Regions from separate parts of the Streptomyces sp. NPDC096193 genome, predicted to be linked through region 1. Evidence: riboswitches for the same ligand, from Rfam matches in the RefSeq annotation. Region 1 holds a riboswitch; each other region holds the start of a gene.
What was found. Region 1 has a riboswitch for cobalamin ahead of ABTX78_RS35320 (ribonucleoside-diphosphate reductase subunit alpha). Riboswitches for the same ligand answer to the same signal wherever they lie in the genome.
Positions count from the first base shown of each region.

Region 1 (3,266 bases):
ACGGCGCCATGCTGACGGAGTCGTTCGTCGCGATCATGGCGATGATCACGGCCTGCATCATCGACCCGGGTCTCTACTTCGCGGTCAACTCGCCGGCCGGTGTCATCGGACCCACGGTCGAGACCGCGTCCCAGGCCGTCGCCAATCTCGGCTTCTCCATCACGCCCGACCAACTGGCGCAGGCGGCGAAGGACGTCGAGGAGGCCACTCTGCTGTCGCGGACCGGCGGCGCTCCGACGTTCGCTCTCGGTATGTCGGACATCTTCTCGTCCGTCGTGGGCGGCGCCGGGATGAAGGCCTTCTGGTACCACTTCGCCATCATGTTCGAGGCGCTGTTCATCCTCACCACGGTGGACGCCGGCACCCGGGTCGGGCGCTTTATGCTCCAGGACATGCTCGGCAACGTCTACAAGCCGTTCCGCCAGGTCAGCTGGCGGCCGGGCGTCTGGGTCGCCAGCGCGATCGTCGTCGGCGCCTGGGGCTACTTCCTCTGGGTCGGCGTGCACGACCCGCTGGGCGGCATCAACCAGCTCTTCCCGCTGTTCGGAATCGCCAACCAGCTGCTGGCCGCCGTGGCACTCGCCGTCTGCACCACGTTGCTGGTGAAGTCCGGACGGCTCAAGTGGGCCTGGGTGACCGCCGTACCGCTCGCCTGGGACGCCGCTGTCACACTCACCGCGAGCTGGCAGAAGGTCTTCTCCGGCGACCCGCGGGTGGGCTTCTTCACCCAGCGGGACGTCTACCAGTCGGCCATCGACGACGGCAAGGTGCTGCCTCCCGCCAAGACCATGGACGACATGCAGACCGTGGTGACCAACTCCACGGTGGACGGGGTGCTCTCGGCCCTGTTCGCGATCCTCATCATCGTCGTCATCGCGGACGCGGGACGGGTCTGCTACAACGCCATCCGCCGGCCGGAGAGCGTGAAGTTGTCCGAGGTTCCGTACACCGAGTCGAAGATCGTCGCACCGGCCGGACTGATCCCCACCAAGGAGGAGAAGGCCGAGATGGCAGCCGCGGAGGAGAACGTTCCCGCAGGGAGCGGTTCGGCATGAGCACCACGTCGAGGGCCCGCCACGTCTTCGGCCGGATCCGGTGGTACGTCCGGGAGTTCACCGGCGAATCGGCCTACGACCGGTACGTCGCCCACACCCGCGGCTGCGACCCGGACGCCGACGTGATGAGCCGCCGCGCTTTCGAGCGCAGCCGTACGGACGCACGCGAAGCCGATCCGCGCGAGGGCTTCCGCTGCTGCTGAACGACTGAAGGACCCCGAAGGGCCGCCGCGTTCCCCCCGGAACGCGGCGGCCCTTCGCCGTGAAACCGTGCGACCACGGGCCCCGACCGGGCCCGCGCCGGGGCGCCCCAAGGGCCGCACCGGGCCGGGATCACCGGCGCTATGCCGCAACTCCCGCGCGGCGCCCGACACAACATGTGGGGGGTGCGGCAACTGGCGGCCCCCACATGTATGCTCGACCTCGCTGTCGCCGCAGGGGAATCCGGTGCGAATCCGGAACTGTCCCGCAACGGTGTGATGTGGTGCGCTTTGTCGTACCCGAGAGTCCGAAGACCTGCCGACGGTGCGCCCGGTTCGACCGATCCGGGTGCCGAGACGTCCGGGCCTCGCGGTTGGGCCGGTGGACGCCGTACGGAGTGCTGCCCTGCCCTGGGCGTGTACTGCCCGGCGGCCCCGCCTCCCCCCGACGGCCCAGAGCCGAGCGAGGGAGAGCACCACGTGACCATCGCGCCAGCCGATCCGGCAGCAGGCATCTCCGAGCAGCTGGAGGACGGCCCCGGGACCGCACTGCTGCGGATCCTGACCGACCTCACCGCCGATCTGCCCGACACCGACCCCGGCCGCGTCGCCGCCGCCGCGCTGCGGGGCCGGCACGCCGGTTCGGACACGGCCGAGCTCCGTGGCCTCGCCACCGACGCCGCCGCGGGTCTGATCTCCGAGGACCCCGCCTACTCCCGGCTCGCCGCCCGTCTGTTGACGCGGACGATCGCCGAAGAGGCGTCGGGCCAGGGCGCGGTGTCCTTCTCCGCCTCCGTCGCTGTCGGGCACACCCAGGGGCTGATCGCCGACCGGACCGCCGCGTTCGTCACGCTGCACACGGACCGCCTGGACGCCCTGATCGACACCGAGGCGGACGACCGTTTCGGCTACTTCGGTCTGCGCACCCTCTACAGCCGCTATCTGCTCCGGCACCCGATCACCCGTCAGGTGATCGAGACGCCCCAGCACTTCATGCTGCGGGTCGCCTGCGGCCTCGCCGAGGACGACAGCGTCCGCGCGCTGGACGAGGTGGCGGACCTCTACGGCCTGATGAGCCGCCTCGACTACCTCCCCTCCTCCCCCACGCTGTTCAACTCCGGCACCCGCCACCCGCAGATGTCCTCCTGCTATCTGCTGGACTCGCCGGCGGACGAGCTGGACTCGATCTACGACCGGTACCACCAGGTCGCCCGGCTCTCCAAGCACGCCGGCGGCATCGGACTGTCGTACTCCCGCATCCGCGCCCGCGGTTCCCTGATCCGGGGCACCAACGGCCACTCCAACGGCATCGTGCCGTTCCTGAAGACCCTCGACGCCTCGGTCGCGGCGGTGAACCAGGGCGGACGCCGCAAGGGCGCGGCCGCCGTCTACCTGGAGACCTGGCACGCGGACATCGAGGAGTTCCTGGAGCTGCGCGACAACACCGGCGAGGACGCCCGGCGTACGCACAATCTGAACCTCGCGCACTGGATTCCCGACGAGTTCATGCGCCGTGTCGACGCCGACGCCTCCTGGTCGCTCTTCTCGCCGGCCGACGTGCCCGAGCTCGTCGACCTGTGGGGCGACGCGTTCGACGCGGCGTACCGCGACGCCGAGGCGAAGGGTCTGGCCCGCAAGACCATGCCGGCGCGTGAGCTGTACGGCCGGATGATGCGCACGCTCGCGCAGACCGGCAACGGCTGGATGACCTTCAAGGACTCCTCCAACCGCACGGCCAACCAGACCGCCGAGCCCGGCCACACCGTGCACTCGTCGAACCTGTGCACCGAGATCCTGGAGGTGACGGACGACGGTGAGACGGCCGTCTGCAACCTCGGCTCGGTGAACCTCGGCGCGTTCGTGACGGCGGACGGCGCCGGCGAGGGGATCGACTGGGAGCGCCTGGACGAGGCCGTCCGGACCGCCGTCACCTTCCTCGACCGCGTCGTCGACATCAACTTCTACCCGACCGAGCAGGCGGGCCGCTCCAACGCCAAGTGGCGTCCGGTGG
Region 1 is NZ_JBEOSJ010000049.1:2,002-5,267, reverse strand. Features, by position in the region: gene ABTX78_RS35330 (carbon starvation CstA family protein) at 1-1,055, shown strand, start outside; gene ABTX78_RS35325 (YbdD/YjiX family protein) at 1,052-1,258, shown strand; cobalamin riboswitch at 1,463-1,593, shown strand; gene ABTX78_RS35320 (ribonucleoside-diphosphate reductase subunit alpha) at 1,736-3,266, shown strand, end outside.

Region 2 (3,266 bases), on a different contig from region 1:
CGTTCACCTCGTCGCGCAGGGCGAGAGCGACCTGGCGCGCGGTGTCCCCGAGCGGCTGGTCGTCGCGGACGAAGGACCAGGCGAGCATGGTGACGGGTCCCGTGAGCATGCCCTTGACCGGCCGGCTGGTCAGGGACTGGGCGTACGAGGTCCACTGAACCGTCATCGGCTCGGGGCGCGAGATGTCACCCGCGAGGATCGGCGGCCGGACGTATCGCGTGCCGTAGGACTGGACCCAGCCGTGCCGGGTGGCCAGGTAGCCGGTGAGCTGCTCGGCGAAGTACTGCACCATGTCGTTGCGTTCGGGCTCGCCGTGGACCAGGACGTCGATGCCGGTCTTCTCCTGGAAGGCGATCACCTCCTGGATCTCGGCCTTGATCCGCTCCTCGTAGGCAGCCGTGTCGATCCGTCCGCGCCGCAGGTCGGCGCGCGCGGTGCGCAGTTCGGTGGTCTGCGGGAACGAGCCGATCGTGGTAGTGGGCAGCAGGGGCAGGCCGAGGTGGGCACGCTGGGTCGCGGCACGTTCGGCGTACGGCTGCGAGCGGCGACCGTCGGCGTCCGTCACCCCGGCCACCCGGGCACGCACCGCCGGGTCGCGGGTGAGGGCGGAGCCGGCGCGGGAGGTCAGGTCGGCGCGGTTGGCGGCGAGTTCGGCCGCGATGGTGTCGGCCCCCTGACCCAGGCCCCTCGCGAGGGTGACGATCTCGGAGGTCTTCTGCCGGGCGAAGGCGAGCCACCGGTGGATCTGCGGGTCGATGTCGCGCTCCGCGGCACTGTCCAGCGGGACGTGCAGCAGCGAGCAGGAGGAGGCCACGTCGACCCGGTCGGCGAGGCCGAGCAGCGTGCCGAGGATGGACAGCGACTTCTCGAAGTCGTTGATCCAGATGTTGCGACCGTTGACGACGCCCGCGACCAGGCGCTTGCCGGGCAGCCCGCCGACTGCGGCCAGGGCGCCGAGGTCCGCCCCTGCGGCATCGGTGAAGTCGAGTGCCAGGCCGTCCACGGGAGCCTTGGCGAGCACCGGCAGTGCCTCGCCGAGCCGGTCGAAGTACGAGGCCACCAGCAGCTTGGGCCGGTTGGTGAGGGTGCCGAGGTCGCGGTAGGCGCGTTCAGCGGCGTTCAGTTCGGCGGGCGTACGGTCCTGGACCAGCGCGGGCTCGTCCAGCTGCACCCAGTCGGCCCCGGCCGCGCGCAGGTCGGCGAGTACCTCCGCGTACACCGGCAGCAGCCGGTCGAGCAGGGTCAGGGGATCAAAACCGGGCGCCACGCCGGGGGCGGGCTTGGCCAGCAGAAGATAGGTGATCGGGCCGACCAGCACCGGCCGGGCCGTGTGACCGAGGGCCAGTGCCTCCTTCAGTTCGGTGACCTGCTTGGTGGAGTCGGCGGTGAAGACGGTGCCGGGCCCCAGTTCGGGGACGAGATAGTGGTAGTTGGTGTCGAACCACTTGGTCATCTCGAGCGGGGCGATGTCCTGGGTGCCGCGCGCCATGGCGAAGTACCCGGCCAGGGCGTCCGCCTCGACGGCTGCGCGGTGGCGCGAGGGCAGGGCGCCGACCATCACGCTGGTGTCGAGCACGTGGTCGTAGTACGAGAAATCACCGGTCGGGACCTCGTGGATCCCGGCCTCGGCCAGGTGCTGCCAGTTCGAACGACGCAGGTCCCGGGCGGTCTCTTCCAGGGCCGCTGCGGAGACCCGGCCCTTCCAGTAGCCCTCGATGGCTTTCTTCAGTTCACGGTTCGGCCCCTGACGGGGGTATCCGTGAACGGTGGACCGTGCTGCCGCGGCTGCGGGCTTCGCTGTCACTGAACTCTCCTTCGCGAGTTTCCTGTCACCCGGCGAGGGTGAAGGCGAAGGGAGCACAGACCGGACGGAGGAGGTGGTGCGTCGCTGACGCACGTGCCCGCCGGTATGCACGCCGACCCGCCCTCGAGGTCACCGGATATCCGCGCACGATCGGTCGTGCGCGGACAGCGGGCAGGTCTTCGGACTCACGGGCACGCCTGCCGGACATCTCCCGGCGGACACCTACTGGCCGTCGCTTCCCAGGCCCGTACCGGACCCAGTGCGTATGACGGCGGTCGTTCCCGCTCACCGCTGCGGGGCAGTCCCGGATTCCCACCGGGTTCCCTCTTGCGACGCACATACCTGGCAGGCACGGCGAACCAGCTGCACTCGTCAGCCTAGAGCCCCGCGGGCCACACCGACACCACCGCTCGTCATCCGGACGGCGATCCACGGCGTGCGGGCGTACCGATGGAGCCGCCGGGGGCGCTCAGGCCGAGGGCACCGGAGTACCAAGACGCTCGGGTAGCTGAGGGAGCAGGTGAACGGGTCGACGAAAGAGTTCACGCAGTCCGCCGGCTTCCAGTCGGTGCGCGGGTGCAACGGCCCGGACGGAGGGGCTGAACAGCACGCTGGGCAGGATCGCGGCGGCGGGGCACCAGGAGCAGGGCACGTTCAACGACCTTGCCGACGGCCCGCTCGACCGGTCCGGGAGCACGTAGCTCCACCGAGCGGGTCACCACCAGGCCGTCGCTCCCGGCCCTCGCCCGGTCCGCACCGGCGGCGGCATGCAAGAGCAGGGCGGAACTGTCGACCTGATCCTCGGCCAGGGCGAGCCGATATCCGGTCGGTGTGCTCGCCAGGACGCGGCGCCCAGCTGCGCCCGCGCCCTGGACACGAGGACCTGCACCGCCTTTCCCGGCCGCTCCGGCAACTCGGCCGGCCACAGCCCCGCCACGAGCCGCTCGGTGTTGCAGCCCGTACGGAGGTCGCCGGCGAGCAGTGCGAGCAGGCCGCGCAGCCGGGGCGCTGTGACCTCCTGCCCGCGATAGGCGACACGTGGCAGCAGGGTCAGGTCGGTGGTGACCGGTGCAGACTGGCCAACGCCCCCGGCCGACCGGATCCAGCCCGTCCGAAGTGACGGCGGGCCACCAGCGCCCGGTTGGGCCCCTGTTGGGGCCGAGGTGCGGCCGTCGCGGCGTCATGGAACCACCTGGGACCTACCGTCCCCGTACCGTCGCGATCGCCTCCTTCGCCGTCTTCTCGACCAGCGCGATCCCGGACTCCATCGACGCATGGCCGTCGGAGAGCACGGCGATCAGATATCTGCGTCCGTCGATGGTCACGCGTCCCACGCTGTTGATGTCCCACAAGCCGGTCTTGGTGCGCTGGAGCCAGCCGTTCTTCAGAGCCCAGCCGGAGCCTGCCGCGGCCGACACGCCCCAGTCCTGTTCCGCCTCTGTCCGGTTCATCAGCCTCTGGA
Region 2 is NZ_JBEOSJ010000001.1:154,537-157,802, reverse strand. Features, by position in the region: gene metE (5-methyltetrahydropteroyltriglutamate--homocysteine S-methyltransferase) at 1-1,804, opposite strand, end outside; cobalamin riboswitch at 1,958-2,183, opposite strand; partial or broken gene ABTX78_RS00745 (AfsR/SARP family transcriptional regulator) at 2,539-2,906, opposite strand; gene ABTX78_RS00740 (serine hydrolase) at 3,004-3,266, opposite strand, start outside.
Region 2: another riboswitch for cobalamin. It lies ahead of metE (5-methyltetrahydropteroyltriglutamate--homocysteine S-methyltransferase); the one in region 1 lies ahead of ABTX78_RS35320 (ribonucleoside-diphosphate reductase subunit alpha).

Region 3 (3,266 bases), on a different contig from region 1:
TCGGGCCAGGTGGTGGCGCCGAAGCTGCCCATGCCCCACATGACGAACTGCTGGGCGCGTTCGGGCCGGGCGTAGACGAGCATCACGCCGACCACGGCGGTGGCCGCCGAGCCGATCATGACGCCGATGACGAGGAGGGTGACGGCCGACCGCACCCATCGCGACAGGAGGAGGACGAGGGCGAGTACGGCGGCGGCGCCGAGCGAGGCGGCCAGCACGATGCCCACCCGTCCCAGCCCGGCCAGGTCTCCGGTGAAGCTCCCGGCCACCCCGCCCGTGCCGACGACCACGGCGGCGACACCCATGCTGGCGCCCGAACTCACGCCCAGGGAGAACGGGTCGGCCAGCGCGTTGCGGAACAGGGTCTGCATCTGTACGCCGGCCACCGCGAGCGCGGCGCCGACGGCGGCGGCGGTCAGCGCACGCGGCAGCCGGACCTGCTCGACGATCACCGTCCAGCGCGGATCCTCGGCGGCGCCGCCGAACAGGACCCGCACCACCTCCGCGACCGGCACCGGATGGGAACCGGTCGCGAGGGCGAGGACGAACAGCACGGCGGTCCCGGCCGCCAGGGCGAGGACGACGACGAGGCGCCGCCGCACGGGCCGCGGGGTGTCGACTACCGGGGCCGACGTGTTTGCCTGATGAGTCGTCACGCCGTGGGCACCGGCTGGTAGAAGGTGAAGGTGTGCCACTTCGCCTGCTCTGGGTGCATCAGCGCGAACAGGTCTGCCAGGACCAGGTCCGGGCGCAGCACGCCGCGCTCGAAGTAGTCGTTGCCGCCGCCGGGACCGAGCGCCTTCTGGTTCGTCCACACCGCTCCGCCGGAGACGGCCTTCAACTGCCCGTACCGGCTGTCGGCCTTCACGGCGTCGGCGGTGGACTTCCACTGCTGGTCGGCGATCCAGATCAGGGCCTGGCCGCCCTTGGCGTACACGGCCTCGAAGTTCAGCTGGAGGCCACCGGTGCCCACCTCGCCGGCCCACGGGAAGGTGCCGCCCGCGTCCTTGATCAGCTGGGCGGCGTAGCTTCCGCCGGCGGGCATGGACCACGTGCCCTGGTACATCGTGCCGGGCAGGACCTCGACGGGCTTGCCCGCCTTGGCCGCCTGCGCGCCCTTCTCGGCGACCTTGCGGTAGTCGCCCTCGATGGCTTCGAACACCTCGCCGGCACGCTTCTCCGCCCCGGTGAGCGCGGCCATTGCCTTGACCCACTCGGCGCGCCCGAGCGGACTGGCCTCCAGCCACTCGGCGTTGGCGACCACGGCGACGCCCGCCTGACGCAGCTTCGGGTACTGCGGGTCGTCGGTGCCCTGGGTCATGAGTACGTCCGGCTTGGCGCCGATGACCGCCTCGGCGTCGAGGGTGTGGTCCTTGGCGTACTCGGTGACCTTGCCCGCCTTCACCCGCTCGAGCACCTCGGCGGACGAGATGGCCGTGGCGCTCGCGACACCGGTCAGCACGTCCAGGGTGCCGGTCTCGGTCAGCAGCGGCAGGTGGGTCGTCGAGGCGGAGTACAGGCTCTTGACGGGTACGGTGACCTGCTGCGCGGACGCCAGATCACCCGTCAGCTTCGGCTTCGGCGCACCGCACTTGACCAGCACGTACGACTCGGGCTTGCCCTTGGGGAAGGGCTCCTTGACGGTGAGGACCTGATAGCTCTTCTCGTACCGCAGCGTGAAGTTCTCGGCGTGCTTCACCGTCGACTTGACCGGGAAGTAGTCCTTGGCCGGGTCGAAGCCCGCGATGCAGCCCTCACCCTGAGCCTGGGCCTGGGTGTTGGTGGTCGTGCCGGCGTCGCCACCGCATGCGGTGAGTGTGAGGGCGACGGCGAGGAAGGCCGCCGCGGCGGCCTGACGGCGCCCGGGCATGACGGATCGTACGGACAAGGTGACTCCTGGTGGCGTGCGTGGGCAGCGCGTACCGGCGTTCCGGCGCGCGGATGCGGCGTACGGGGAAGGAACCGCTGAGGGAGGAGACCGTCAGGACCTGGGGGAACGAACCCCTGCGTCAAGCCGGACAGGAAGGCCCGGACGGGCCAAGGGCGGCGCCAGGCCGACCCCGCACATACGCAGGCACACGAGTGCCACCGCCTCTCCTGGGGAAATCCGCCCCGTACATCGAGGTGCGACGGCGTGAGTCTCCTGACTCGGGATCACGGCTTCTCCGGCCTTCCCACCCCGCACGGGGCGGTGGCCATGGGTGGAGTCGCTCCCCCTACACAGTGGCGGTACCGTGCCGGAATCTCACCGGCTTCCTCGTTCCGCCGTCGCTTGTCGGACGGAAGCATCGCAGAAGGAGCCGTCGCCCGGCCAGACCCTCCTCTGTGCGTTCAGCCACACGAGGTGGGGGTGCGGCACTCCCTGGGGAGGAAGGTCACCTGCGGTGCGCCCGTGCGCGGATGGATGGAGACCTCGCTCGTGACGCCGCAACCTCGGCGAGCAGTTCGGGCGTGAGGATGTCGGCGGGCGGGCCCGAGGCGGTGCCCTTGGCGTCGCTCTGCACGTACAGGCGGTCGCAGTAGTACGCGGCGAGGTTGAGGTCGTGCAGGGCTACCACGACGGTCGCGGGCAGCTGACGCAGGGTGCCGAGGACGTTCAACTGGTGGCGGACGTCAAGGTGGTTGGTCGGTTCGTCCAGGACGAGGAGGGACGGCTGCTGGGCGAGGGCACGGGCGATGAGGACGCGTTGGCGTTCCGCGCCGGAGAGCCGGTCGAAGGGGCGGTGGGCCAGGCCGGTGGCATCGACCGCGTCGAGGGCCGACTCGATCAGGTCGGCGTCCTCGGGGGTGTTGCCGTCGAGCAGCTGTTTGTGTGTGTGGGGGTGCGGCCCATGGCGACGACCTCGCGTACGGAGAGGTCGAAGCCTGCGCCCGATTCCTGGACGACCGCCGCCACCGTCCTGGTGAGCCGGCGTACGGGCAGGTCCACGCGTCGGTGCCCTCGGTATCACCGGGCCACCTCGGTCACACTGGTTCCTCCGACCACACGCGCGCACCGCCCATCAATATCCCGTGCCCCGGAAGGCCCAGGATGCTGTCAGGGACGACGCCGGGGGACGACGACACCACGGCGCCGCCCGCCCGCGACAGGAGTCCGGCCAACCGCGTCGTCCTGCGTGCCGGCCTGCGGGCACCGCTGCCCGACGCGACCTCGGCGGTCGCGGTCATGCCGTTCATGGACGGCCCCGGAATGTACTGGATGTACCTGCTCAGCTAGGCGTTCGGCTGGTCGGGCCTGCTCTGGGCGTGGGGCACGGTCAGGCTCG
Region 3 is NZ_JBEOSJ010000045.1:15,400-18,665, reverse strand. Features, by position in the region: gene ABTX78_RS34870 (FecCD family ABC transporter permease) at 1-602, opposite strand, end outside; gene ABTX78_RS34865 (ABC transporter substrate-binding protein) at 653-1,888, opposite strand; cobalamin riboswitch at 2,115-2,320, opposite strand; partial or broken gene ABTX78_RS34860 (ABC transporter ATP-binding protein) at 2,332-2,943, opposite strand; partial or broken gene ABTX78_RS34855 (ferric reductase-like transmembrane domain-containing protein) at 3,032-3,266, shown strand, end outside.
Region 3: another riboswitch for cobalamin. It lies ahead of ABTX78_RS34865 (ABC transporter substrate-binding protein); the one in region 1 lies ahead of ABTX78_RS35320 (ribonucleoside-diphosphate reductase subunit alpha).